One region of the Thalassolituus hydrocarboniclasticus genome, then DNA from elsewhere that is predicted to be linked to it. Evidence: predicted binding sites of a transcription regulator. Region 1 holds the regulator's gene; the other holds the start of a gene.
What was found. The regulator LexA, encoded in region 1, represses DNA repair genes until DNA is damaged. The targets are predictions, from matches to a motif close to TACTGTNTANNTANACAGTA.
Positions count from the first base shown of each region.

Region 2: a site for LexA is predicted at 1,699-1,718, ahead of recN (DNA repair protein RecN). Genes of this name have one in related genera too.

Region 1 covers NZ_CP054475.1:2,393,349-2,408,054, reverse strand. The annotation lists gene HUF19_RS10655 (histidine kinase) at 1-17, opposite strand, end outside; gene HUF19_RS10650 (response regulator) at 19-393, opposite strand; gene HUF19_RS10645 (acyl-CoA thioesterase) at 536-1,339, opposite strand; gene HUF19_RS10640 (PaaI family thioesterase) at 1,661-2,155, shown strand; gene HUF19_RS10635 (PaaI family thioesterase) at 2,152-2,586, shown strand; TPP riboswitch at 2,712-2,843, shown strand; gene thiC (phosphomethylpyrimidine synthase ThiC) at 2,999-4,921, shown strand; gene HUF19_RS10625 (FAD-binding oxidoreductase) at 4,918-6,060, shown strand; gene thiS (MoaD/ThiS family protein) at 6,051-6,284, shown strand; gene HUF19_RS10615 (thiazole synthase) at 6,305-7,162, shown strand; gene HUF19_RS10610 (bifunctional hydroxymethylpyrimidine kinase/phosphomethylpyrimidine kinase) at 7,159-8,781, shown strand; gene htpG (molecular chaperone HtpG) at 8,822-10,723, shown strand; gene HUF19_RS10600 (YfaZ family protein) at 10,896-11,468, shown strand; gene HUF19_RS10595 (DUF6586 family protein) at 11,494-11,973, shown strand; gene HUF19_RS10590 (hypothetical protein) at 12,095-12,346, shown strand; gene HUF19_RS10585 (cell division inhibitor SulA) at 12,460-12,906, opposite strand; gene lexA (transcriptional repressor LexA) at 12,939-13,538, opposite strand; gene HUF19_RS10575 (TetR/AcrR family transcriptional regulator) at 13,805-14,449, shown strand; gene HUF19_RS10570 (L,D-transpeptidase) at 14,498-14,706, shown strand, end outside.
Region 2 covers NZ_CP054475.1:3,062,441-3,077,146, reverse strand. The annotation lists gene recN (DNA repair protein RecN) at 1-1,670, opposite strand, end outside; gene grpE (nucleotide exchange factor GrpE) at 1,820-2,395, shown strand; gene dnaK (molecular chaperone DnaK) at 2,512-4,419, shown strand; gene dnaJ (molecular chaperone DnaJ) at 4,583-5,701, shown strand; gene dapB (4-hydroxy-tetrahydrodipicolinate reductase) at 5,807-6,610, shown strand; gene HUF19_RS13700 (TetR/AcrR family transcriptional regulator) at 6,673-7,281, opposite strand; gene carA (glutamine-hydrolyzing carbamoyl-phosphate synthase small subunit) at 7,881-9,029, shown strand; gene carB (carbamoyl-phosphate synthase large subunit) at 9,046-12,261, shown strand; gene greA (transcription elongation factor GreA) at 12,292-12,768, shown strand; gene HUF19_RS13680 (acyl-CoA thioesterase) at 12,836-13,357, opposite strand; gene fabA (3-hydroxyacyl-[acyl-carrier-protein] dehydratase FabA) at 13,491-14,006, opposite strand; gene HUF19_RS13670 (beta-ketoacyl-ACP synthase III) at 14,156-14,706, opposite strand, start outside.

The DNA.
Region 1 (14,706 bases):
GTAGATGTGACGCTCATATCAGGCCCCTGTCAGAATGCCGTATTCGGTCAGCACTTCGCGGGCTTTATCGGCATCAATCGGCTTTTTGATAAAAGCCATTGCACCGAGTTTTCTGACTCTGTCCTGAGCATCGGGCTGAATATCGCCGGACACAACAATCACCATGGCAGGCAGATCTTCTTTGCGGATGGTTTCCAGTACGCCGTAGCCATCCATATTGGGCATGGTCAGGTCGAGAAAAACCACTTCGCCTTTTCCTTCGCGGATGGCCTGTACGCCTTCCACGCCATCACCGGCAAAATGAATGTCCACTTCCCATTCTTTGGGGATCGCCCGCGCCATTTGTTTACGGGCAAAACTTGAGTCGTCGCAGATCAGAACGTTGGTAGCCATAGCTGTCATCGGCAGAGAAATTGATGACTAAGTAATAGTTGCCCGCTGCTTATTGAGCAACTAATCGGAAGGAATAGAGGGAAGAAACTGCTGTTGCAGCCTGATAGTCAGACGAAGGTATCAGGCTACAGTAAGAACGTCCTCAGCGTTTATCGTAAACCACCACCAGCTGACGGCTGAGTGCCAGCAATACACCGTCGGCGGTGTAGATCCGCGCTTCTGTGTGGCCATAACCATCGTGCGCCTGACGGATGTCCGCCTCGTACCAGAGCCAGTCGCTGCCGCCCGGTAACTGCGGCAGCTGGCTTAACGGCGTCACCATCTCGATGCTCCAGGTTACGCTGGCACAGGGCGCCGGGCTTTTCAGTTTTTGCAGCAGCGTTGGCGGCCAGGCATCGATCAGGGCGACCAGATGGGCATTGCTCAGCGCGCGTTCGCCATCGTTAAAGCGCATCCAGCCACGGATAACATTGTGTTTGCTGTTGGTGAAGGGTAGGCCGCCTTCCACATAGGTGAAGTTAATATGCTGGGTAAACTCCGGAGTTATGCCTTTGATAAAGGGCATGGCCTGACCTGATCCTGGCGTGCCACAGCTGACAGGTGGCAGCTTAACCTCTATGTCGGATTCCCGCTCACGCCCAAAGCAGGCATTAACCAGCGTGGTTACCTGATCCTGCTGTACGGTCTGGCCCTGATAGTGAGCAACGGATTTACCAACGCGGATGCTTTGGCTGCTGAGGGTAAAGGATTCAGCGGTATTGAGCGGGCCGCAAAAACTGACATTCAGTGAACGCAGCACCTGGCCGTCATCCAGACCCTGTTCTATGCGGTGCAGGATCAATGCCGCCGACAGGCCGCCAAAGGTGGTGCGGCCCTGACCCCAGCTGGGGTGGATTTCCAGCGTATCCTGCTGACTAACCTGCTGCAGGTAATCGTCAAAATTCATAGCGTCTCACTTTTAAAGGCAGGTCCCTTTTAAGGGCAGATCCTTGTTAAGGGCTGATTCGGGTGTGTATCCGGGACATTCTCAGGCGTCAAACCATAGCACAGGGCGCTTGTTTGTCTTATAGCGTGGTGGGAAAAACGTTCAGTTCTTATGTCTGTTTTGAGCAATTCTGTTAACAGAATCGGGCAAAGCGATCATTGCCAAAATCCAGCTTTCCGGTATAACGGGCGCCCTTTGCGCCGGTCAGGCCATTTCCTGATAGAATTCACACAGTCGTGCTGTGCCTGTCTGGCTATCACAATCACCCTCAGCGGAGATCTTATGAGCTTATCGGTTAAAACACGGGCCGAGCGTTTCGTTGCCACCCTGCGTCATTGTCAGGTACTGGGGCTGACGGTTGAAAGCGCGCAGGACAATGTACTGGTTATGCGCCTGCCATACAGTGAACAGATTGTGGGCAACCCGGTCACCGGCACTGTGCACGGCGGCAGCCTGACCACGCTGATGGATACCGCCTGTGGTACGGCGGTGTTCTCCTCGCTGCCGGGTTTCGAGTTGTGCCCGACACTGGATCTGCGTATGGATTATATGAAAGCGGCAACACCAAACCGCGATCTGTTTGCCGAAGCACGGGTAACGCGTATCGCCAGCTCGGTGGTCTTTACCGAGTGTGAGGTATTTCAGGGCGAAGAGCGCGACCTGGTGGCCAAGTGCGCTGCTACTTTTATGCGTATCGGTGAGAATATGACCCCACCGGAATTCCGTGCCCGTATCGAGCAGGGCGATGATGTAACGGCTGCAGGAGCTGCACAATGAGTTTTGAAACCGTGCTGCAACAGGCGCAGCAGAGTGGTGATTTCCAGCCGCTGGTGGATGGTATTCCCTATGCCAATTTAATTGGTCTGAAATTTCAGCGTTTTGGTCAGGATGTGCTGTTTCATCTGCCGGCTAACGAAGACAATATCGGCAATCCGATTTTACCGGCCATTCATGGCGGCGTGATCGGCGGCTTTATGGAGCTGGCGGCGTCACTGCATCTGATGATGACTATGGATACTGCCGCCTTACCGAAAATGATCGATTTCTCCCTCGATTATCTGCGTGCCGGACGTCATCAGGATACCTTTGCTGAATGTCAGGTCTGGCGTCAGGGCTCGCGTGTCGCCAACGTCGCCATTACCGCCTGGCAGACTGAGCGCACCAGCCCGATTGCCACGGCCCGCGCGCATTTTCTGTTGGCGCGTTAATGTCCGGCTGTTTTTCTTACGGCGGCTTTTCTGACCGCCGTTGATGCCTGCCCGGCGCGGATGTTTTGCATAAATAACCCGCCGGGTGTCTTGTCCGCGTAGTCTTCTCTGCCGTACACTCTGTGCCGATTCTGTCGGGGTGCCTCAGGATGTTCAGCGTGCTGAAACATCAAAGAGGTTGAGATCGCAATGTGTTTGCGGATCCCGTTGAACCTGATCTGGTTAGTGCCAGCGTAGGGAACAGAAAAGCGGGTTTTTCGCGGCTGTCGCCGATTTCTTAAACCCCGGTCAGTCACCGTTTACGGTGTGGGCTGTCAGTATTTTACTGCTGCCTGTGATCATCTTTTTCTTTTCTTCGCTGCCTGCCGTTATTTTTCTTCCGTCGTCTGCGACGGCTAAAAAGGTATTGAGCATGGGCAAAAACAATTCAGCGCATACATCGTTAAGCGAACAGATGCGTGTTGACGAACTCTCTCTGCAGCCATTTCCGGCGTCCAGCAAATTCTATGTGCAAGGCAGCCGTGCCGATTTACAGGTTGCACTGCGCGAAATTGCGCTGTCCGATACACAGCTGGCTAATGGTAAAACCGAAGCCAATGCGCCGGTGCGGGTATACGATACTTCCGGCCCTTACACCGACCCGGCCGTGAATATTGATGTGCGCAAAGGTCTGCAAGCGCTGCGTCAGAACTGGATTAATGAACGGGCCGATACTGAGGAGCTTGCCGGTTTCAGCTCCGAATATGCGCGTATCCGCGATATGAACCTGACGCTGGAAAAACTGCGTTTTGAACTTAAGCGTCGTCCGCGCCGGGCATTACCCGGCAAAAATGTCACCCAGCTGCATTATGCACGACAGGGCATTATCACCCCGGAAATGGAGTATGTGGCCATCCGCGAAAATCTGGCATTAAGCCGGGCACAGCTGGATGAGGCACAAAAAAGCCAGCATCCGGGTATGAGTTTCGGTGCGTCGATTCCGGCGGAAATTACCCCGGAATTTGTTCGCTCAGAAATTGCCCGTGGCCGGGCGGTGATTCCCAATAATATTAACCACCCGGAAACCGAGCCGATGATTATCGGCCGTAATTTCCGCACCAAGGTCAATGCTAATATCGGCAATTCGGCAGTTACGTCGTCCATCGAAGAAGAAGTGGAAAAGATGGTCTGGGCCACCCGCTGGGGCGCCGATACCGTGATGGATTTATCCACCGGCGATCATATTCACGAAACCCGCGAATGGATTATCCGTAATTCACCGGTGCCTATTGGTACCGTGCCTTTGTATCAGGCGCTGGAAAAATGCAACGGCGTGGCCGAAGACCTGACCTGGGAATTATTCCGCGATACCTTAATTGAGCAGGCCGAGCAGGGCGTGGATTATTTTACTATTCACGCCGGTGTGCGTCTGGCGCATGTGCCGCTGACCGCCAAACGGGTGACGGGTATTGTCAGCCGTGGTGGTTCGATTATGGCGAAATGGTGTCTGGCGCATCATAAAGAGAGTTTTCTCTACACCCATTTCGAAGATATCTGCGACATTATGAAAGCCTACGATGTCTGCTTCTCCCTCGGCGATGGTCTGCGTCCCGGCTCCATTGCCGATGCCAATGACGAAGCGCAGTTTGCCGAATTAAAAACTCTGGGGGAATTAACCAAAATCGCCTGGAAGCACGATGTGCAGACCTTTATTGAAGGTCCGGGCCATGTGCCGATGCATTTAATTAAAGAAAATATGGAGATGCAGCTCGAGCATTGTGACGAAGCGCCGTTTTATACCTTAGGACCGCTGACCACCGATATTGCACCGGGCTACGACCATATTACCTCAGGCATCGGCGCGGCATTAATTGGCTGGTATGGCTGCGCCATGCTGTGTTACGTCACGCCGAAAGAGCATTTGGGCCTGCCCAATAAAGAGGATGTTAAACAGGGCTTAATTACCTACAAAATTGCTGCTCATGCCGCTGACTTAGCCAAGGGGCATCCGGGCGCGCAGCTGCACGATGATGCGATGTCGAAGGCGCGTTTTGAATTCCGCTGGCAGGATCAGTTCAACCTGGCCCTTGATCCTGATACGGCACGCAGTTACCACGATGAAACCCTGCCGAAAGAAGGCCATAAGCTGGCGCATTTCTGTTCTATGTGCGGGCCAAAATTCTGCTCGATGAAAATCTCGCAGGAAGTGCGCGATTTTGCTTCGGCCCAGGAGGCGGAAGACGCGCCGCAAAGCGAAGGCGTGCCACAGTACGAAGAAGCGCAGCAGGGCATGGCTGAAAAAGCCGCAGAATTCCGCGCCAGCGGCAGTGCGCTCTATCAGGAGGCCGAAGCATGAGCGAGCAGCGTCGGGTTTGTATTGCCGGCGCGGGCCTGATGGGCAGCTTGCTGGCGTGGCGTCTGGCCCGTCAGGGCTTTCAGGTGGAGGTCTATGAGGCCGCCGCCGAAGACCAGCCCGCCAGTGCTGCGCATACCGCCGCGGCGATGGTCGCGCCTTACAGCGAGCGCTCGCTGGCGCATCCGGAAGTCTTTGCGCTGGGCCTGCAGTCGTTGCAGCTGTGGCCGCAGTTATTACCGGAGTTGCACGCCGACAGTGGTATTGCCGTGCACTATGGTCAGAGCGGCAGTCTGGTGGTGGCCCATCCGGCGGATCAGGCCGAGCTTACGCAGTTTGCTCAGGATCTGCGTCAGGGCGGTTTATGGAATCCCGCCGATGACGGCCGTGAAAACGAAGCCGCCATTCAGCGTCTGAATCAGGCGCGGTTGCAGGACCTTGAGCCTGCGCTGAATCCGCAACTGGCCGAAGGTTTCTGGCTGCGCCACGAAGCCTGGGTCGATAACCGTGCGTTATTACCGGCCCTGCACAAAGCAGCGCGCAGTTTTGGCGCGCGCTTTTATTTTTCAACAGCGCTGAACGATTTACCGCCTTACGCCGCCATTAAGCTTGATTGTCGTGGATTGGGCGCCAAAGCCGCCTTGCCACAGCTGCGTGGCGTACGCGGTGAGGTGTTGTGGATTGAAAGCCAGGAGGTGCAGATTTCGCGGCCGATACGGTTGCTGCATCCGCGTTATCACCTCTATCTGGTACCGAAAGGGCGTCACCGCTATGTACTGGGTGCTACCGAAATCGAAAGCGAAGACCGCTCGCCGGTCAGCGTGCGCTCGGCGCTGGAAATGCTCAGTGCGTTGTATTGCCTCAGTCCGGCGCTGGCCGAAGCGCGGATTCTGAACTTCGACGTCAATTTACGCCCGGCACTGGCCGATCATCGTCCGCAGATCCTTGCTCAGGATGATGGGGTGCTCAGCATTAACGGCCTGTTCCGTCACGGTTATCTGCTGGCGCCAGCGCTGCTGCAGCGCCTGCAACAGCAGCATGGTCTGGTGCTGGGGCTGGAGCCTGCGCCAACCGGGCAGTCCGCCCCCTCAAAGTCCATCCCCTCACAAGCCATCGCCTTCGGAGGTGAAGCATGCGCCTGATTATTAATGGCGAGTCGTGTGATCTGCCGGTCAGCGCAGGGCTTAGCCTGCAGCAATTGCTGCAACAGCTTGGCTATCTGCAAATACGGCCGGAGGATGCTGCTGTGAGTGGCAATTTTATTGTTGCCGTGAACCAGCAGATCGTCAGTGCAGCGCTCTATGCCACGACCGGCCTTAACGAAGATGACTGCATCGACATTCTCGGTGCTATTACCGGTGGCTGAGCGGGGTTCTGGAGAAGGATATGAATACAGAAAATAATGTTGCACCTGACGCTGGTGCCGACGTGCTGCAGATTGCCGGTGAAACCATCGGCAGCCGTTTGTGGCTGGGCTCCTCCCTGTACCCGTCACCACAGGTGATGGGTGATGCCATTGCCGCGGCAACCCCCGGATTTGTTACCGTATCGCTGCGCCGCCAGAGTGCTGCTCAGGTACAGGAGCAGGTGAGTGAACATGGTCACTGGCATCTGCTGCATCAGCAACTGGCCAGTACCGGGGCAAAACTGCTGCCCAATACCGCCGGTTGTCACAGTGCCCGTGAAGCGATTCTGCTGGCGCAGATGGCGCGTGAGCTGTTTGTCACCGACTGGATCAAGCTCGAAGTTATCGGTGACGACTACAGCCTGCAGCCGCATCCGCTGCAGCTGGTGGAAGCGGCGCGCGAGCTGGTGGCGCAGGGCTTTAATGTGCTGCCGTACTGCACCGACGATCTGGTATTGTGCCAGACCCTGCTGGAGCTGGGCTGTGCGGCGGTGATGCCCTGGGGTGCACCGATCGGTACTGGCAAAGGGCTGATGAATCCTTATCAGCTGAAAACCCTGCGCGAACGTCTGCCACAGGCGGTATTGGTGGTGGATGCCGGACTGGGCAAACCCTCTCAGGCGATGGCGGCGCTGGAAATGGGCTTTGATGCGGTACTGCTCAACACAGCGGTGGCGCGTGCCCATGATCCGGCAGCGATGGCAGCGGCGTTTAAGCAGGCGGTGGATGGCGGCCGGGCTGCCTATCGCGCTGGTCTGATGTGCGAGCGTGATCAGGCATCGCCTTCCACGCCGACGCTGGGGCTGCCGTTCTGGCATCAGACCGGAGGCGGAGTATGAGCCTCTGTTCAGGCCCGGTGAACCGGGCAAAAATCTGGAGCATTGCCGCCTCCGACTGCAGTGCTGGCGCCGGCAGTCAGGCGGATTTAACCATGGCGCGGGCGCTGGATACCGATTGTGCCACGCTGATCTGTGCCATAACCGCGCAGAACAGTCAGGGCGTGCAGGCCGTTGAGGTGCTGTCGCGGGCAATGCTGGAGCAGCAATGGCAGAGCCTGAAAGCCGATGGCTGGCCGCAGGCGATTAAAATCGGCTGGCTGCCACCGGGCAATCTGCTGCTGCCCTGGTTGCTGGAAAAACTGCAGGAATATTCCGGGCCAGTAATCTGGGACCCGGTGCTGTCGGCATCGCAGGGTGGTTTCCCCCAGGCCAACTGGCCGAAAGACGCATTGCAGGCCCTGCTGCAGCGGGTTGATGTACTGACGCCTAATCTGGCAGAAGCACAGGCGCTGCTGACGTTATTGCAGCCGCAGGATGATGGCGGCGCTGTACAAAACGATTACGAGCCAAGCGATTACGAGCTAGGCCATTGCGCAGACATCTCCGCCGCACTGCAGGTACTGGGCGTTAATCATCTGCTGATTACCGGCGGCGACAGCGCTCGGGCTGGCAGTGCTGAATCTGACGAATGGATTCAGGATGCGTTCTTTGCGGCTCCCTCGTCGGCATCAGGATCTGCTTTCGGTGATCAGCTGCCGGGCCCGGATTTATTGCGGGCGTTTGTTTTCCGCCACCGGCGCTTACCGCTCAAGGTACACGGCACCGGCTGTCATCTGGCCAGTGCCATTGCCTGCGGTCTGGCGCAGGGCTATACGCTGTATGATGCCCTGAGCAGAGCGGTGGCGGCGGTACGCCTGGCGATCCGTTCGGCCAGTGAGCGCGCCAATGGTTACCACAATGCCTGGGCGCGCCCGCTGAATGAGTCGCTGGCCGAAGACTGGCCGCAGGTGGTTCCTGTGCAACAGCGGGCATCCGCTGTGCATTTTCCGCGCTTGCCGCAGCCTCTGGGGCTGTATGGGCTGGTGGACAGTCTGCCGCATCTTAAGCGTCTGCTGGCGCTGGGTATCGACAGTCTGCAATGGCGGGTTAAATCGCCGGGGGCAGAGCATAAAGCTCAGACCGCTGAGGCCATTTATTATGCTGCAGAATCTGCAGTACCTTTGTTTATCAACGACGACTGGCAGCTGGCGCTGGAGTTGGGGGCTTTTGGTGTGCATCTGGGGCAGGAAGATCTGTTAACGGCGGATCTGCAGGCGCTGGCAGAAGCGGGTATCGCACTGGGCATCAGCACCCACAGTGACTGGGAGATTGCCCGGGCGCGCGGGGTGAATCCGTCTTATATCGCCTTTGGCCCGGTGTTTACGCCGCTGTCGAAAGTGTTGCGTTACCAGCCTTTGGGCACGGAAACCTTAGCCCTGTGGGTTGAACGTTTTACCGATCATCGGCTGACCTGTATCGGCGGGATTACAACAGCGAATATTGCTCAGGTCATGGCCAGTGGCATTGATTCGGTCGCCATTGTAACTGAGCTTGCCGACGATGAAGCGCTGCCGCAGCGACTGGCCAATTTGCGTAAGTGTATTCCGGCGCTTGAAAAGCGTTGCGGCGTCCCCATTTAAACAACACTGTTTTTTATGGCGCGTTGTAAAGGAGACGAACATGACCGCAGCCAGCAAAGAAACCTTGGGTTTTAAAACCGAAGTTAAACAACTGCTGCATCTGATGATTCACTCTTTGTATTCCAACAAAGAGATTTTTCTGCGTGAGTTGATTTCCAACGCTTCAGACGCCTGCGACAAGCTGCGCTTTGAAGCCCTGCAGAACGATGCTCTGTTTGAAGGTAATGCAGATCTGGGCGTGCATATCGATTTCGACAGCGAAGCCCGTACCCTGACCATCGAAGACAATGGTATCGGTATGAACCGTGAAGAGGTGATTAACCACCTCGGCACCATCGCTAAATCCGGTACGGCCGAATTCCTCAGCAAACTGAGCGGCGATCAGAAAAAAGATTCGCAACTGATTGGCCAGTTTGGTGTTGGCTTTTATTCGGCCTTTATTGTCGCCGATAAAGTCACGGTTGAAACCCGTCGTGCCGGTGATGATGCGTCTGAAGGCGTGTGCTGGGAATCGGCCGGTGAGGGTGAATTTACCCTGGAAAGCATCGACAAAGCGGAACGCGGTACCCGCATTACCCTGCACCTGAAAGAAGACGATGCAGAATTTGCCGACAGCTTCCGTCTGCGTTCGCTGATTAAAAAATATTCAGATCATATCGCTGTGCCTGTGTATCTGCCGCAGGAAGTCAGTGAAGATGATGCTGACGGCGAGAAAAAACAGATTCCGGAAGCGGTTAACCAGGCCAAGGCGCTGTGGACCCGCAGTAAGTCCGACCTGAGCGATGACGAATATAAAGAGTTTTACAAGCACGTTTCCCACGATTGGAACGACCCGCTGCTGTGGTTGCACAACCGTGTGGAAGGCAAACTGGATTACACCAGTCTGCTGTATATCCCGGCCAAGGCGCCGTTCGATATCTGGAACCGCGATGCGACCCGTGGTCTGAAACTGTACGTGCAGCGTGTCTTTATTATGGATGACGCTGAGCAGTTCCTGCCGCTGTACCTGCGCTTTGTGAAAGGTGTGTTGGATTCCAACGACCTGTCGCTGAACGTTTCCCGCGAAATTCTGCAGAAAGACAAACAGGTCGACAGCCTGCGCAGCGCGCTGGTTAAACGGGTACTCGATTCACTGGAAAAACTGGCGAAAAATGAGCCGGAAAAATACCAGAGCTTCTGGGATGAATTCGGTGATGTGCTGAAAGAAGGCCCGGCAGAAGATTTCGCCAACCGTGAAAAAATTGCCAAACTGTTCCGCTTTGCCACCACCAAGAGTGACAGTGCCGTACAGAATGTCGGTCTGGAAGACTATGTTGCGCGCATGCGTGAAGGTCAGAAAAAGATTTACTACATCACCGGCGACAACTATGCCGCGGTGTCCAGCAGCCCGCATCTGGAATATTTCCGCACTAAGGGTGTTGAAGTGCTGCTGCTCACCGACCGTGTTGACGAGTGGATGGTTGGCCACCTGACCGATTTCGACGGCAAAGTTTTCCAGGACGTTACCAAAGGCGAACTGGATCTGGATGAACTGGCGGATGCTGCGGAAAAAGAGCAGCAAAAAGCGCTGGAAGAAACCCATAAAGATCTGGTTGAACGCGTGCAGAAAGCCCTCGAAGGTGAAGTGAAAACCGTCCGAGTCAGCTCACGCCTGACCGATTCACCGGCCTGTCTGGTGGTTGGCCAGTACGATATGGGTGGCCATATGCGCCGGCTGATGGAAGCCGCGGGGCAGGCGGTGCCTGAACCTGAAACGGCCCTGGAAATTAATCCGTCGCATCCGCTGATCGAACGTCTCGACAGCGAGCAGGATGAAAGCCGCTTTGCCGAGTTAGCGCAGGTGATTCATGCCCAGGCGCAATTGGCAGAAGGCAGCCAGTTAAAGCAACCGGCAGAATACGTCGCGCGGCTGAACAAACTGTTGCTCGATTTAATGCGTTAACAGGGACTTTTACTGGTCTTAGTCGCGGCGGCCGTGGTTTAACCACTGCCGCCGCACTGCTATTATGCCGGCAAATAAAAATCAGCTGCTGTCTGTTGCTCTCTTTGTGGGAGAACAGTGACGGGTAATCCGCGCAGCAGCCGGTACTGTGATCTGATCATTGGGGAATGCTATGAAAATGTTGCGTATGACCGCTCAGGGAATTCTGACGGCTGGTGCTCTGGTTTTGCCGACACTGGTACAGGCGGGTGGTTCGCTGGATATCAGTCTGGCCGATGATGTCGCCCGCGTTGCTTACGACGCCACCCAGATGGGCTCCGGCCTGCATGTCAGCCTGGCGGCTCTGCACCATGAAGATGACGGTGATATGGTTTCTGCCGGTCTGCATGTGGTGGATGTACGTCCATCAACCAGTCATCTGTACATTGGCGTGGGTGCCAAGGTTTTTGCGTTTAATACCGATCACTTTGATGGTGCGGCTATGGGGGTGGGAGGCTTTTTCCGCTACAGCTTCCCGGCAGCACCGGATGTTGGTCTGGCAGGTTATGCCTATTACGCGCCGCCGGTTGTGTCATTCGGTGATGCTGAAAATATGATCAACAGCGATATCCGTCTGCAGTTCAGCCTGCTGCCGACCGCGCGTATTTATGCCGGTTACCGCTATAACAGCATTCGTATCGAAGACATTAACGAGCGTTACGAGCTGGGCGATGGTGCTCACTTCGGTCTGACCATCGACTTTTAATCTCAACCTTCCGCCGGAGCAGGCTATGTCGCAGTGGATTGGCTTTACCAATCAGAAACTCTATCAGTGCCGTTTATTGCTGGAGCAGCTGGCAGCGCTGCAGTCGGCTGCGCCTGCTTTGCAGCAGGCTCTGGAAGAGAGTGCACTGTATCAGCTGCGCGATGCCTGGCTGTCTTATCTGGCAGAGTTGGGGGATATGGTGGCGTATCGTCAGCCTGTCAGCTCTCTGGAATCACTGCTGCAGAATACGCCGCTGATCACCGGCGAAATGCGCGAGCTTAAGCATCTGGCGGAGAACGGCTTTTCCTGGCTGGCGCAGATGCTGGCGGCGGCAGATGCTCAGGGACGTCCGGCCGGAATGAATCAGCCGGCAGCGGCGGTGCAGACGGTTGAGGCTCCGGGCAGAATTGCGCTGGTGGCGACGCAGCAGTCGCCGGTTGCCGGTTGGCTGCAGGATCTGACCCGCCTGATTGAAGCTCAGCGCGCCAATCGTCAGGAAAGCTGATGCCTTGCTGAGTGCATTTATGCAGAGCCGTTTACTTTTTATTACTAACGGTTCTGTGTGTCGTTCAAGCTATTGAAAACATCCTGTGATACACTCCCGCGCCCAGTTTTGAGAGGCGGTTATGGCGCGCTTTTTTGAAATCGTAGAACTTTCCAATGGTGATATCGCCCTGCGTCGTGCTGACGATCAGGACAGCGATGCACTGGTGTGTATTCATTTTTCCGAAGATGCCAAGGCCAGCCTGCAGGCGCATCATATGGATGTTGCGCGGGTGATGCTGGAAGCCGGAGTGCGTAAAGTCGGCGAGCTTTCCGGTATGGAAGTTGAGCGCGAAGACTTTGACACCCCTGAGTATCAGCAGCGACTGCACTGAATGGTGTCTGGCGGTATTGAATCGCCCACCGTTGTGCGTATGAAATTGTGCTGAAAACACAAAAAAGCCCTGATAAAAATCAGGGCTTTTTTGTGTTCGTCGTTTGCTGCACTTCAGGGACGGCGCTGAATCAGCACCACATGGCTGCCGCTCTGGTCGGCCTGCTGGCGGATGATCTGCCGTTCGTGGTTGCTCAGTTCTCCCTGCCATTCAACAATCATATGGCTGTTGCCGGCCGCCAGAACTTTGCTGCACAGGGCCAGTTGGGTGTCATTGCACAGATCGAGATGAATCACCGGCGAATGCTGCAGGCCCATGCTTTCCAGCCAGCTTTTATTCATCGGACGGTGCGGGCTCAGCCACATCAGCCAGCGCTTGTGCGCATTGCACTGTGCCAGCATCGGCAACAAATGCATGGGCTGAATGGCACCGCCTTCACTGACGATGACCTCGGTCAGACTGCCGCGCAGCGCACTGGTGCTGACTCTGGCCATCCTGCCTGGTTGCTGGCTGCTGAGAGATAAGCCGGCTTCTTCCATTCCGAGTAATAACTGACGCATAACAATCACCCCGAACCTGTGAACAGTTGCTGTTAGCTGCGGCGTACAACGCCGACGTATAAACCTTCAACGGCAAATTCCGTTTCCCGCAGATCAACTTCAATCGGCTTAAAGTCGTCATTTTCCGGGTGCAGAATCACCTGATTACGCTTCTTCTCGTAGCGCTTGACCGTTACTTCGTTATCGACGCGGGCAACAATGATTTCGCCATTACGGGCGGTTTCGGCCTTGTGCACCGCAATGTAGTCGCCGTCGAGAATGCCGATGTTCTTCATGCTGTCGCCATGAACTTCCAGCAGGAAGTCGGCAGAAGGGCGGAAGAAGCTGGGTGGAATCTCGCAGTAATCGGCGATGTGTTCCTGAGCCAGGATGGGCTCACCGGCGGCTACACGGCCAACGATCGGCAGACCCGGGTTCTGCTCTTCAACAATGCGCAGGCCGCGGGAAGCGCCGGGCATAATCTCAATCGCACCTTTACGTGCCAGCGCCTTCAAGTGTTCCTCTGCGGCGTTAGGCGATTTAAAGCCCAGCTCGGCAGCGATTTCGGCGCGGGTGGGCGGAAACCCTGTATCTTCCAGTGAGGAGCGGATGAAATCCAGAACCTGCTGTTGTCGTGCCGTGAGCTTGATCATGATGCTTATCCAGTCTGTTGATCCATACAGTATGGTGTAAATGTATACAGTATTTTATCCAGTGTAAACCCCTGTTGTCAGAGGTCTGTGGATTGCTGTGGATGCATTGCTGCTGCACCGGCCCGGATGATGGTATGAGGCTTTTAGCCTTTGGCCGTATATGGGGTTGCCTAAATCTCGTTTTAAACGTATGTTTGAAACAGTTGTTTTGTACTGTCGGCGATGGCAATAAAGCCGCGACAGCGTGATAGGGCAGATGCAGGGTTATGGCACAGAAAGATACGGTTAAAAGTATCCTGAATGCGGCAGAGGAGTTGTTTTCGGAGCGTGGCTTTGCCGAGACCTCATTGCGGAATATCACCACCAAGGCCGGAGTGAATCTGGCGGCGGTGAATTATCATTTTGGCTCTAAGAAAGCGTTGATTCAGGCGGTGTTTGCCCGTTTCCTGACGCCATTCTGCGAAGATCTGGAGCGTGAGCTGGACGCCGTACAGGCGCGGCTGGATGGCAAGGTGCCGGAATTACCCGGCATATTAATGCTGCTGTCGCAGACGGCGCTGCGTGCCGGGCATGACAGTCCGCGTCGTCTGGGGATCTTTATGCGTCTGCTGGGGCTGGCTTACACCCAGGGGCAGGGGCATTTACGCCGTTTTCTGCAGAAAGAATACGGTCCGGTGTTTAAAGCCTTTATGCGTCTGGTGACGGCGGCGACGCCTGAGCTTTCCGATGAAGACCGTTTCTGGCGTATTCACTTTATGCTGGGGGCGACGGTGTTTACGTTGTCGGGGGCCGATTCACTGACGGCGATGGCAGAACACGATCTGGGTAAGGGATCGGATATTGCGCAGGTTGTTGATAAATTGATACCTTTCCTCGCATCCGGTCTTAACGCTCCGCATCAGGCTGGTTGAGCGGAGCCGGGCTTTCCGTTTTTCGCTTTTTACCAACAGGCCTTTGCTATGGCGCCCACGGCTGCGCAATCTGCGTTACCGCAAACATTAATAGAAGTTTCTATTGCCGATCAGGTACTGCGCGTGTCGAGCGCCGGTATCTGCCACCTGTATCCGGTTTCCACGGCGCTTAATGGTGCCGGTGAGCAGGAAAATTCCGGTTGTACCCCCCGTGGCTGGCACCGTGTCCGTGCGGCTATTGGTGCCGGTTTGCCACT
Region 2 (14,706 bases), 670 kb from region 1:
CGGACCAGAGCCAGCATTTCCTGTGCATGGGCCAGGGTTTGTTTGGTGATATCGACGCCGCCCAGCATCCGCGCAATTTCCTCTGAGCGCTGTTTCTCACTCAGTTCACGCAGCTGGGTGTGGGTGGCGCTGTCACCACTGATTTTGCTTACCTGATAATGCTGATGTGCCTGGGCTGCGACCTGCGGCTGGTGGGTAACGCAGAGCACCTGGCTGTCTTTGCCCAAAGTCCGTAGCAGGCGGCCAACACGTTCAGCGGTACCGCCACCGATACCGACATCGACCTCATCAAAAATCAGACAAGGTGTTTCGCTGACAGCAGCGGTTACTACCTGAATGGCCAGACTGATACGGGCCAGTTCACCGCCAGAAGCGACTTTGGCCAATGGGCCGCCGGGCATGCCCGGGTTAGTCTGTACAAAAAAGCCGATCTGGTCGATACCGTGTTTGTTGCCACTTTCGGCGCTGCCGCTTTCAACCTGAGTGATAAAGCGGGCGCGACCCAGAGCCAGTGCTTCGAAGTGAGCTTCCACTTCGCTGTCCATCCGTGCTGCTGCGGCCTGACGGGCACTGCTGAGCTGTTGTGCCAGTGTGCTGTATTCCGCCTGCAGCTCCTGCACCTGCTGTTCAAGTTCAGCCAGATCTTCGTCGCTGAGATTCAGGCCGGCGAGCGCTTCTTCCTGCTCCTGCCAGTATGAGTGCAGTTGTTGTGGCTGAATCTGATGCTTGCGCGCCATGCTGTACAGGTCGCTGAGGCGGCTCTCAACCTGTTGCAGCCGGTGCGGATTAATATCGACCAGCTCAAGGTAGTGCTGCAGCGAACGACCGGCTTCTTCCAGCTGGATTTGTGCCTGTTGCAGCAAATCACGGGCTTCGTTCAGCAGCGGATGCTGGTCGTCGATATTATCGAGGCGGGTAATGGCCTGATAGGTCAGCTGGGTTGCGGCCAGCTCGCCGTTGTCATCGCCATAACAGGCGGCCATTGCATACTGGCCGTTAAGCAGCATGTTTTCGGCATTGGCCAGACGTTTATGTTCGGCTTCCAGCTCGTCCAGCTCGGTCTCTCCCGGTGCCAGCTGGCGCAGTTCTTCAACCTGATAGGTCAGCAGCTGGCGCTGGGCCGTTATTTCGGCACTTTCTTCCTGCAGCATGGCAAGGCGTTTGGCGTGTTGCTGCCATTCTGACCAGACCAGTGCTACCTCGGTTGCCTGCAGCTGCAGTCCGCCAAAAGCATCCAGCAGCTGGCGCGGGGTGTCTTTCTGCAGCAGGCGCTGATGGGCATGCTGGGAGTGAATTTCGATCAGATACTGGCCGATGTCTTTCAGGTCGTTGGCGGATGCGGGACGACCATTGATGTAGCCGCGTGAACGGCCTTCGGCGGAAATAATACGGCGCAGAATCACCCAGTCATCATCGGCGGGAATATCCCGCTGTTGCAACCATAGCCGTGCCTGTTCGTTCAGAGTGAACGAGGCGGACACTTCGGCTTTTTCGGCGTTGTTGCGCACGCAGCCGGCATCGGCGCGCTCGCCAAGGGTAAGCCCGAGCGCATCGAGCAGAATCGATTTACCGGCACCGGTTTCGCCGGTAATTACCGACATGCCGGGTTGCAGTTCAAGTTCCAGCTGATCGACTAACGCAAACTGATGAATGGACAGATGAGCCAGCATGGCGATGCTCCGTATCTGAATGGATATACAGTGTTTTTATATACAGTATTCGATTCTGTCAAGAGAATGTTGCAGGCTGGCCCTTGAATCTCATCCGTTCGTCCCCCATATAGCCGACAGTTTCGAAAACAGTGACCGAGGAAAGATAGATGTCGGAAGAGCAGAAGGTTCAAGAAGAACTCCAGGAGCAACTGGAGGCTGAAACTCCGGTGGATGCGGCGGATGCCACTGCCACAGAATCTGCTGATGATCAGCTTGCCAGCGCACTGCAGGAAGTGGCTGAGCTGAAAGAACAGGTATTGCGTGTTCAGGCAGAGATGCAGAACGTACGCCGTCGTGCTGAGCTGGATGTGGAAAAAGCCCATAAGTTTGGCGTTGAGAAGTTTGCCAACGAAATGCTGGCGACCGTCGATAATCTGGAACGCGCGCTGGCTGCGGCTGTTGCCGATGATGAAGCAACAAAAGCGATCCGCGAAGGCGTGGAAATGACCCTGAGCGGCCTGGTTGCCGGTCTGGAAAAATTCAAGGTGGAAAGTGTAGATCCGGTTGGCTCTGCGTTTAATCCGGAATTCCATCAGGCAATGGCCATGGTTGAGAATCCGGATGCCGCACCGAATACCGTTATTGCAGTGATGCAGAAAGGTTACACCCTGCAGGGACGTCTGTTGCGTCCGGCAATGGTGGTGGTGAGTAAAGGCGCACCACAAATCGACGAAAGCGCCTGATTTTATTGTTACCGGGGGCCTTGAAAGCCTGTTTCCCGGACTTATATAGAAAGCAACACAAATACAACGGTTAATAGTTCACGCAGCGTAAGCTGCCATGAATGGAGAATTGAAAAATGGGTAAGATTATCGGTATCGACCTGGGCACCACCAACTCCTGTGTGGCAATCCTGGATGGCGACAAAACCAAAGTGATTGAAAACGCTGAAGGCGATCGCACCACTCCTTCCGTCGTTGCTTATGCTGACGACGAAGTGCTGGTTGGCCAGTCAGCCAAGCGTCAGGCCGTCACCAACCCGAACAACACCCTGTTTGCGGTTAAACGTCTGATCGGTCGTCGTTTCAAAGACGACGTAGTACAGAAAGATATCTCCATGGTTCCTTACAAAATCATGGAAGCGGATAACGGTGATGCCTGGGTAGAAGTAAAAGGCGAAAAATACGCGCCACCACAAATCTCTGCTGAAATTCTGAAGAAAATGAAGAAAACCGCAGAAGATTATCTGGGCGAGAAAGTAACCGAAGCGGTTATTACCGTACCGGCTTACTTTAACGATTCCCAGCGTCAGGCAACCAAAGACGCCGGTAAAATCGCTGGTCTGGAAGTTAAGCGTATCATCAACGAGCCAACCGCAGCGGCTCTGGCTTATGGTATGGATAAAGAAGGCGGTGACCGTACCATCGCAGTCTATGACCTGGGTGGTGGTACCTTCGATATTTCCATTATCGAAGTGGCTGACGTTGACGGTGAAAAACAGTTCGAAGTATTGGCAACCAACGGTGACACGTTCCTTGGTGGTGAAGACTTTGACCTGCGTCTGATCGAATATTTAGCGGCTGAATTCAAGAAAGAAAGCGGCATCGATCTGCACAACGATCCACTGGCTCTGCAGCGTCTGAAAGAAGCTGCAGAAAAAGCCAAGGTTGAGCTGTCTTCTTCTCAGCAGACTGACGTCAACCTGCCGTACATCACGGCCGATGCGACTGGTCCTAAGCACTTAAACGTGAAAGTGACCCGTGCCAAGCTGGAGTCTCTGGTTGAAGAGCTGGTAACCCGCTCGCTGGAGCCTTGCCGTATCGCACTGAAAGATGCCGGCCTGAGCTCTGGTGAAATTGACGAAGTAATTCTGGTGGGCGGTCAGACCCGTATGCCACTGGTACAGAAGAGCGTTGCTGACTTCTTCGGTAAAGAACCACGTAAAGATGTGAACCCGGATGAAGCGGTGGCTGTTGGTGCTGCGATTCAGGGCGCCGTTCTGTCCGGTGATGTAAAAGACGTTCTGCTGCTCGACGTAACGCCGCTGACTCTGGGTATTGAAACCATGGGTGGCGTTGCAACGGCGGTTATTGAGAAAAACACCACGATTCCGACCAAGAAATCTCAGGTGTTCTCAACGGCGGATGACAACCAGACTGCGGTAACCATTCACGTGGTTCAGGGCGAGCGTAAGCAGGCTGCGCAGAATAAATCACTGGGTCGTTTTGACCTGGCCGATATTCCGCCGGCACCACGCGGTATGCCACAGATCGAAGTAACCTTCGATATCGATGCCAACGGTATTCTGAACGTGAGCGCGAAAGACAAGGCTACCGGTAAAGAGCAGTCGATCGTCATTAAGGCTTCTTCTGGTCTGAGCGATGAAGAGATCGAAAAAATGGTTGCTGATGCAGAAGCGAATGCCGATGCTGACCGCCAGTTCGAAGAGCTGGTGCAGGTGCGCAACACCGCCGATGGTCTGATTCACGCAACCAAGAAGACTCTGGAAGACGCGAAAGACAAGGTAACCGATGACGAGAAAACCGCCATCGAAAAAGCCATTGCCGATCTGGAAGCTGTGATCAAAGGCACCGATAAAGAAGAAATCGAAGCCAAGACTCAGGCTCTGACTGAAGCGTCCAGCTCTCTGGCTCAGCGTCTGTATGCCGAGCAGGCTCAGGCCCAGCAGGGTGGTGCAGAAGCTCAGTCCGGCAATCAGGACGATGACGTTGTTGACGCCGAGTTCGAAGAAGTTAAAGACAAGTAATTAACGGCTGCATCAGTCGTTAAGCGGACGCGGCAGTTTTCTTTCGGAAGCTGTCGCGTTTTGCTTTGTTATCACACCTCAGAAACGCCTGTGCGCGTGCTGGGTTTGTTCCTGTCGCCAGCGTTAATCAGCTTGTGGCGGCAGACAAAAAAACAGGTGAAGTATGTCTAAGCGAGATTATTACGAGGTTCTGGGCGTCAGTAAGGACGTCGATGGACCAACACTGAAAAAAGCTTACCGTAAGCTGGCGATGAAATATCACCCGGACCGTAATCCGGACGATAAAGATGCGGATGCCAAATTCAAAGAAGCAACCGAAGCTTACGAAGTGCTGGGCGATGAACAGAAGCGCCGTGCCTATGACCAGTACGGTCATGCCGGGGTGGATGGTCAGGCCGGCGGCGGCTTTGGCGGTGGCGGTGCTAACTTCAGCGATATTTTCGGTGATGTATTTGGCGATATTTTTGGCGGTGGTGGCCGTGGCCCGCGTGGTGGTCCACAGCGTGGTTCCGACCTGCGTTACACCATGGAGCTGACACTGGAAGAAGCGGTGCGTGGTGTAGAGAAGAAGATCCGCATTCCAACCCTGACCGCCTGTACCACCTGTGACGGCAGTGGCGCCAAGCCAGGCACCAAACCAAAAACCTGTAATACCTGTCATGGTGCCGGTCAGGTGCGTATGCAACAGGGCTTCTTCTCGGTGCAGCAGACCTGTCCGAGCTGTCGTGGTCAGGGTACGCAGATCGATGATCCCTGCACCAGCTGTCATGGCCGTGGCGTAAAAGAAGAAACCAAGACACTGTCGGTAAAAATTCCTGCAGGCGTGGATACCGGCGACCGTATCCGTTTATCCGGTGAAGGTGAAGCGGGAGCCATGGGTGGTCCGGCCGGTGATCTGTATGTGCAGGTCAGTGTACTGGAGCATAAGCTGTTCCATCGAGATGGCCGTAACCTGTATTGCGAAGTACCGATCAGTATCGTCGATGCGGCGCTGGGTGCTGAACTGGAAGTGCCAACGCTGGATGGCCGGGTAAAACTGAAAATTCCGGCAGAGACCCAGAGCGGCAAGCAGTTCCGTCTGCGCGGTAAAGGTGTGTTGCCGGTTCGCGGTGGCCCGGCGGGTGATTTGCTCTGCCGTGTGCAGGTCGAAACTCCGGTCAGCCTTAACGCTGAGCAGAAAGATCTGCTGATGAAGTTCCAGGCTTCTCTGACCGGTGAGAAACACTCGCCACAGAAGAAAAGCTGGTTTGAAGGCGTGAAGAAGTTCTTTGAAGAAATCTGAGCGGCTTTAAACCCTGCAGGCGCAGCCTTAGGGCTGCGCCTCGCATCTCCTGCCGAATCGCTATATCCTTAGCGCCATTCTGAAATTCTGTCTGGGTATTTTTACATGACACGCATTGCAATTACCGGTGCTGCCGGACGTATGGGGCGGGTGCTGATCGAAGCAGTCCGTAATGCTGACGACGCAGAACTGGGAGCAGCCATTGTTCTGGCCGATGATCCGCTGGCGGGCGTTGATGCCGGTGCCATTGCTGGTTTGGGCGTTACGCTGAATGTTGTTGCGGCAACCTCTGTTGAAGCTGTGCTGGATCAGTTTGATGTGCTGATCGACTTTACCGCACCAGCGGCTACCATGGCCAATATTGAACTGTGCCGTAAGGCCGGTAAAAGTATTGTGATTGGTACCACCGGCCTGAGTGACGAACAGAAAGCTGAGATGAAAGTTGCAGCCGCTGATATGGGCATTGTGTTCGCGCCGAATTATTCGGTCGGTGTGAATCTGTGTCTGAACCTGCTGCGTATGGCTGCCTCCGTTATGGGTGAAGACAGTGATATCGAAGTGGTGGAAATGCATCACCGTCACAAAGTCGATGCGCCATCCGGTACCGCCTTGCGTATGGGCGAAGTCGTCGCAGAAACCCTCGGCTGGGATTTAAAAGAAGTTGCTGTGTATGGCCGTGAAGGTTACACCGGCGCCCGTCCGCAAAAACAGATTGGTTTTGAAACCATCCGTGGCGGCGATGTGGTCGGTGATCATACCGTGATGTTTGCCACCGAAGGTGAGCGTGTGGAAGTAACGCACAAAGCACAAAGCCGTATGACCTTTGCCAAAGGCGCAGTACGTGCCGCTAAGTGGGTGAGCACTCAGCCAAATGGTCTGTACGATATGCAGGATGTATTGGGGTTCTGATATTTTCCTGAGTACAAAAAAGCCGCTCACTGAGCGGCTTTTTTGTGGCTGCGGGGCAGGCTTCAGGCTTTAACGCCCAGCATATGATCGAAACCGCGTTCGACCATTTTTTCCATGCCGCGCGGTTTGCCGTTCGGATCAAACACCATGGATACCAGCATCTGAGCATTACCAAGCGCCCAGCGGGCACGTTCTTTCGGCGCCAGACCCTGTTCCAGAATGCCTTTCTTGATGCCTTTGTCGATTTGCTTGGCAATCAGCTCCAGTAATTTATTCTGGAATTCCAGATACTGTGGCCAGATTTCATCACGTACCGAAGCGCTCCATTCCAGCCAGACCTTAATGTAATCCGGATTTTCTTCGCAGGCGTTCATAAATGCCTTTACATGCGAACGGATGGCTTCCAGAGGATTGTCCTCTTCTGCGTAAACGGACTCAGCCAGATTCAGCAGAAAGTTTTCTACTTCTTCCAGAACAGCTTCAACCAGAGCTTCGCGGGTTTTAAAGTAATTAAATACTGTTGCTACGGATACTCCACCGATTTCCGCGATTTCTGTATGACCGCCACGACCGATTCCGCGACGTGCGAATACCTGAACGGCATTAGTTAACAGTAAGCGTTTGCGCTCTTCCGGTTGCAGGCGACGACGACCATCTACGGCTACAGGCATGGGGCAGACCTCTTCATTATGGTTTTAATTGTAGTGTCCTTAGTTTCTTGACTTATCAGTCAGATATTTAATTATTTAAAAATATCTTTAACTGTTAATGAGTCAGACAGTAGTTTTCCCTCTCAATAGATAACAATGAAATGATTCATTTGATTCTGAGTGAAGTAATATTAAGTGTATATTTGTATGTTACATAATGTAACTTTGTGTAACTGATGATTTGGTGTGAGGCTTGTCATTTATTTTTCCGCTTCAGTGAGTGGCGTTTTGCCGGATATGGCCACCCAGATATCAGCCGGAAAGCAGTGCAGCTGTCGTGTGAAGACAGGGGGTGATCTGTCAATGCACTGTTAGTGCACAATCGACCACCTTTAATGGACACAAGACCCTGTTTTCAGTATCATTTAGGGTTAGTTTATACACGCACTGCGGTGATCGTTTTTTGTCACCGGAATCCGCTATCAGTCCATAGCGAGTCATAAGCGGGATGGAGTCGATTTGTCGCCATTCCGCTTTTTTACGACTGCAGATTCTGGTTCAGACCTCCTCCGGCCCGGTGCGGTAGTCTGCAAGTTTATTCTTTGTTCGGGGATTTAGCCTTGTCTACGCCAGCCATTCTAGCTCTTGAGGACGGCAGTATCTTCAAAGGTACCAGCATCGGTGCCGAAGGCCTGTCAGTGGGAGAAGTTGTTTTCAACACCTCCATGACCGGTTATCAGGAGATTCTGACCGACCCTTCCTACGCCAACCAGATCGTCACTCTGACCTATCCACATATTGGTAACTACGGTACCAACAGCGAAGATGAAGAATCCAATGGCATTTATGCCAAAGGTCTGGTGATCCGCGACCTGCCGCTGATCGCATCCAACTTCCGCAGTGAACAGGCACTGGATGTTTACCTGAAAGAGCGCAATGTGCTGGGCATTGCCGATATCGATACCCGCCGCCTGACCCGTATTCTGCGTGAAAAAGGCTCCCTTAATGGCGCCATTCTGGCGGCTGCAGATGCGCATTCTGAAGAGAATGTGGCGAAGGCACTGGCCGAAGCCAAAGCTTTCCCGGGCCTGAAAGGTATGGATCTGGCGAAAGAAGTGACTGTTAAAGAAGCTTACCGCTGGACTCAGACTGACTGGACGCTGGGCAAGGGTTATGGCGAGCTGAGCGAACCAAAATTCAAAGTCGTGGCGTACGACTTCGGCGTTAAGCGCAATATCCTGCGTCTGCTGGCTGAGCGTGGTTGTGAGCTGACGGTTGTTCCGGCACAGACTCCGGCTGCTGAAGTGCTGGCGATGAATCCGGACGGTGTTTTCCTGTCCAACGGCCCTGGCGATCCGGAGCCTTGTGATTACGCCATCAAAGCGATTCAGGAGATTCTGGAAACCAATATCCCGGTGTTCGGTATCTGTCTGGGTCACCAGCTGCTGGCTCTGGCCTCCGGTGCCAAAACCATGAAGATGGGTCATGGTCACCACGGTGGTAACCACCCGGTGCAGGATCTTGAATCCGGCAAGGTGATGATTACCTCACAGAACCATGGTTTTGCGGTAGAAGAGAGCACGCTGCCAGCCAACCTGAAGGCGACCCATAAGTCGCTGTTCGATGGCACGCTGCAGGGTATCGCCCGCACTGATAAGCCTGCCTTCAGTTTCCAGGGTCACCCGGAAGCCAGTCCTGGCCCGCGCGATGTCGCGCCGTTGTTCGACCACTTTATTGATTTGATTGTTGCTGCCAAGGCCGCCCAATAACAGGACAGACTGAGTTATGCCAAAACGTACTGACATAAAAAGTATTTTGATCATTGGCGCCGGCCCTATCGTTATCGGCCAGGCCTGTGAATTTGACTACTCCGGCGCTCAGGCCTGTAAGGCTCTGCGTGAAGAGGGCTACCGTGTAATTCTGGTGAACTCTAACCCGGCGACCATCATGACCGATCCGTCGATGGCGGATGCAACCTATATCGAACCGATTACCGTTGAAGCGGTTGCCAAAATCATCGAGAAAGAGCGTCCGGATGCACTGCTGCCAACCATGGGTGGCCAGACTGCACTGAACTGTGCGCTGGGTCTGGAAGCGGCTGGTGTACTGGAAAAATTCGGCGTGGAAATGATCGGTGCCAATGCCGACACCATCGACAAAGCCGAAGACCGTAACCGCTTTGATAAGGCGATGAAAAAAATCGGCCTCGAGTGTCCGCGCGCCGGTATTGCGCACAGCATGGAAGAAGCCCGCGAAGTCCAGAAAACTCTGGGCTTCCCGTGCATCATCCGTCCGTCCTTCACCATGGGCGGCACCGGTGGCGGTATTGCTTACAACAAAGAAGAATTCGAAGAAATCTGTACCCGTGGTCTGGACCTGTCGCCAACCAACGAGCTTTTGATCGACGAATCCCTGATCGGCTGGAAAGAATATGAGATGGAAGTTGTGCGTGATAAAAACGACAACTGCATCATCATCTGTTCCATCGAAAACTTCGACGCTATGGGTGTGCACACCGGTGACTCCATCACCGTTGCTCCGGCACAGACCCTGACCGATAAAGAATATCAGATCATGCGTGACGCCTCTTTGGCGGTGCTGCGTGAAATCGGTGTGGAAACCGGTGGTTCTAACGTGCAGTTCGGTATGGATCCGAAAACCGGCCGTATGGTCGTGATCGAGATGAACCCGCGTGTATCCCGTTCCTCGGCGCTGGCTTCCAAAGCAACCGGTTTCCCGATTGCTAAAGTGGCGGCCAAGCTGGCTGTGGGTTACACCCTGGATGAACTGCAGAACGATATTACCGGTGGTCGCACGCCGGCATCGTTTGAGCCGTCGATCGACTACGTGGTTACCAAAATTCCACGTTTCACCTTCGAGAAATTCCCACAAGCCGATGGTCGTCTGACCACGCAGATGAAATCTGTGGGCGAGGTAATGGCGATTGGCCGTACTCAGCAGGAATCTCTGCAGAAAGCACTGCGCGGTCTGGAAGTCGGTTCTACCGGTTTTGATCCGAAAGTGGATCTGAACGATGCCGGCAGCAAAGACAAAATTATCTCTGAACTGCGTGTACCTGGTGCCGACCGTATCTGGTACGTGGGTGATGCCTTCCGTGCCGGTATGAGCGTTGACGAAATTTACCAGCACTCCGGTATCGATCCGTGGTTCCTGGTGCAGATCGAAGATCTGATCAAAGAAGAAAGCAATGTTGCGCAGAGCAGCCTGACGTCAATGGATGCCGACCGCATCTTCCGTCTGAAGCGTAAAGGTTTCTCCGATGCGCGCCTGTCAGCACTGCTGGGCGTGACCGAAAAAACCTTCCGCAAGCAGCGCCAGAAGCTGGGCATCCGTCCGGTGTACAAGCGTGTGGATACCTGTGCGGCTGAATTCGCCACCGACACGGCTTATATGTACTCCACGTACGAAGAAGAGTGTGAAGCGAATCCGTCTGATCGCGAGAAAATCATCGTTCTCGGTGGTGGCCCGAACCGTATTGGTCAGGGTATCGAATTCGATTACTGCTGTGTGCACGCCGCACTGGCAGCAAAAGAAGAAGGTTACGAAGCCATCATGGTTAACTGTAACCCGGAAACCGTTTCTACCGACTACGACACCTCCGACCGTCTGTACTTTGAGCCTGTGACTCTGGAAGACGTACTGGAAATCGTCGATCGTGAAAAGCCAAAAGGCGTAATCGTACAGTACGGTGGTCAGACGCCGCTGAAACTGGCCGACGAGCTGGAAGCTGCGGGTGTGCCGATCATCGGTACTTCTCCGGAAGCGATCGACCGTGCCGAAGACCGTGAGCGCTTCCAGCAGATGATTCAGCGTCTGGGTCTGAAGCAGCCGGTTAACGCTACTGTTACTTCGGCTGAAGAAGCGGTAATTAAAGCTGCAGAAATCGGTTACCCGCTGGTGGTTCGCCCATCCTATGTTCTGGGTGGCCGGGCGATGGAAATCGTCAACAACGAAGCCTCGCTGCGTCGTTACATGACTGAAGCGGTAAAAGTATCCAACGATTCTCCGGTACTGCTGGATTACTTCCTGGATCGTGCAGTAGAAGTTGATATCGACGCTATCTGTGACGGTGAGCAGGTTGTGATTGGCGGTATCATGCAGCACATCGAACAGGCCGGTATTCACTCCGGTGACTCCGCCTGTTCTCTGCCGCCATACAGCCTGCCGGCTGATGTGCAGGATGAAATGCGCAAGCAGGTTGCCGCGATGGCGCTGGAGCTGGGTGTGGTTGGTCTGATGAATACTCAGCTGGCATGGCAGGATGGCGAGATCTACGTGATCGAAGTTAACCCGCGTGCTTCCCGTACCGTGCCGTTTGTGTCCAAGTGTATTGGCACCTCTCTGGCGGCGGTTGCGGCCAAAGTTATGACCGGCAAGAAGCTGTCTGAGCTGGGCTTTACCAAGGAAATTATTCCACCGTATTTCTCAGTAAAAGAAGCGGTATTCCCGTTCAATAAATTCCAGGGTGTTGACCCGATTCTTGGACCGGAAATGAAATCTACCGGTGAAGTCATGGGTGCCGGTAAAACCTTCGGCGAAGCCTTCTTTAAGGCACAGCTGGGTGCCGGTGCCAAACTGCCGGACAGCGGTGTGGCTTTTGTATCGGTACGTGATGCCGATAAAGCCGGTGTGGTTGCCGTTGCTGAAGGTCTGATTGAGCGCGGCTTTAAACTGGTCTCTACCGAAGGTACCTGCAAAGTGCTGCAGGCTGCTGGTGTGGCCGTTGAGCGCGTGAGCAAGGTGACCGAAGGTCGTCCACATATTGTGGATATGATTAAAAATGACGAGATTTCTCTGATTGTGAATACCACCGATGGCCCGCAGGCCATTGCAGATTCTGCCGACATCCGTCGCAGCGCGCTGCAGCACAAAGTGTATTACACAACGACTCTGGCCGGTGCTGAAGCGGTGGTTGAAGCGCTGCGTTCAGAAGGTCTGAAAGAAGTTCGTCGTCTGCAGGAACTGCATGCGACCATTTAATGGTCGCATTCAATTAGGGAGTCAGAATATATGCAAAAGTATCCAATGACTGTTGAAGGCGAAGCCTCACTGCGTGAAGAGCTTCAGCGTCTGAAAACAGTTGATCGTCCGCGCGTTATTGCGGCGATTGCAGAGGCGCGCGAGCACGGCGACCTGAAAGAAAACGCTGAATATCATGCTGCCCGTGAGCAGCAGGGCTTTATTGAAGGCCGTATTCAGGATATCGAAGGTAAGCTGTCTAATGCTCAGGTTATCGATATTAAAACCATTCCGCATACCGGAAAGGTTTTGTTCGGTACCACGGTGCGCATCATTAATGTGGATACCGATGCTGAAGTGGAATACCGCATTGTTGGTGAAGACGAGGCGGATATTAAAGCGAACCGTATTTCCATTTCTTCACCGATTGCGCGTGCGCTGATCGGTAAAGAAGAAGGGGATGTGGTTACCGTTCAGATTCCCAGTGGTACTGTAGAGTATGAAATTGACGAAGTAAGACACGCCTGATTTCTGCTTTTCAGTCCATAAAAAAACCGCGCAATGCGCGGTTTTTTTATGTCTGATCAGTAACTGCTCAGGGGCAGGGAATCAGCGGTAAATCATCGAAATCATCTGAGCCATCATCCCTCTCAATCGCACGCATCATTGCCTGCAGTTTCTTCTGCGCTTCGCGGCGTTTCAGGGCTTTGTTCCAGCGGCGGATCTGAACTTCGTTTTTTAATTCAAGTTCAGGTACCGGAGTCGGCTTGTTGTCGTCGCCCATGGCGACCATGGTGAAAAAACAGGTATGAGTATGACGTACGGTGCGCTGTTTAATATCTTCGGCAACGACCTTGATGCCGATTTCCATCGACGTTCGGCCGGTATAGTTAATAGTCGCCAGGCAGGTAATTAATTCGCCGATTAATATGGGCTCTTTAAACAGCACATTATCGACGGACAGGGTGACGGCGTAATGACCGCTGTAGCGCATGGCGCAGGTGTAGGCAACCTTATCCAGCAGTTTGAGTAACTCGCCACCGTGCATATTGCCGGAGAAGTTGGCCATGTCCGGAGTAACCAGAACGGTCATCTCGGTTTGTATGATCTGTCCCACAGGGATTCCTCACTGAATGATACTGCCAGTTTAGCGGAAATCGGTGCGGAAAAAATGGGGGAGTGTTGCTGAGCTCAGACTCTGTCAACAATGACAGAGTCTGATTGCGGATGCTTTGGAGAAAGCTCAGTGGTCAGAAGTTTTCGGTGGAGGTAAATAAACCAACACGCAGATCTTTGGCGGTGTAAATCTCACGGCCATCCACTTCCATAGAAGCGTCAGCAATACCCATCACCAGTTTCTGTTCCATCACGCGCTTAATGTCGATACGGTAAGTCACTTTTTTCGCGGTTGGTAAAACCTGGCCACGGAATTTAACTTCGCCACAGCCCAGTGCGCGGCCACGGCCAGGATTGCCGCGCCAGCCAAGGAAGAAACCAACCAGCTGCCACATGGCATCCAGACCCAGACAGCCAGGCATTACCGGGTCGCTTTCAAAGTGGCAGTCAAAAAACCACAGTGATGGATCAATATCCAGTTCGGCAATAATTTCGCCTTTGCCGTAAGCGCCACCTTCACTGCTGATGTGCACGATGCGATCCATCATCAGCATGTTAGGCAGTGGCAGCCGTGCATTGCCTTCACCAAACAATTCACCGTGGCCGCAGGCCAGCAGTTGTTCACGGTTAAAGGAGTTTGGGTGAGTCATGCAGTTTCCTCTTCTGGTCTTTAGGGTCGTTATAAGTATGCCGGTACACTGACATATTTACAGCATGATAGCCAATGAAGGTTTTTTGAATAAAAGGAATTAATGGCCAGTATTTCCGGCGCAGGTTGCGCCGGGAAACCGGTTTCTGATCAGAGTTTTTCGACCAGCAGGCTGCCGATGGAATATCCTGCGCCAAAAGAACAGATCAGGCCTTTGTCGCCAGTCTTAAAATCATCTTTATAGCGGTGGAAAGCAATCACCGAACCGGATGACGCTGTGTTGGCAAATTCGTCCAGTACCACTGGTGCTTCATCGCCTTCGGGCAGACGGCCAAGGAGCTTTTTAACGGCGAATAAATTCATGTTGATATTCGCCTGGTGCAGCCACATACGTTTCAGCGCAGAGGCTTCTACTTTATTGTCTGCCAGTTCGCTTTCAATAAAGTTTGTCACCAGTGGCAGCAGCTCTTTGAATACTTTACGTCCCTGTTGTTTGAAGGCGTAACGGTTGTCCGGCACATTTTCAAAACAATGGTCAGCATAGGATGCATCACAACGGATATTGTCTGAGTACTGGGTGAACTGCCTGGTGCTCAGAATGCGGAAAGCGTGCTTGGATGTGGCTGTTTCTTCAGGTTCCAGAATCGCTGCGGTAGCAACATCACCAAAAATAAAATGGCTGTCGCGATCGCGGAAATCAA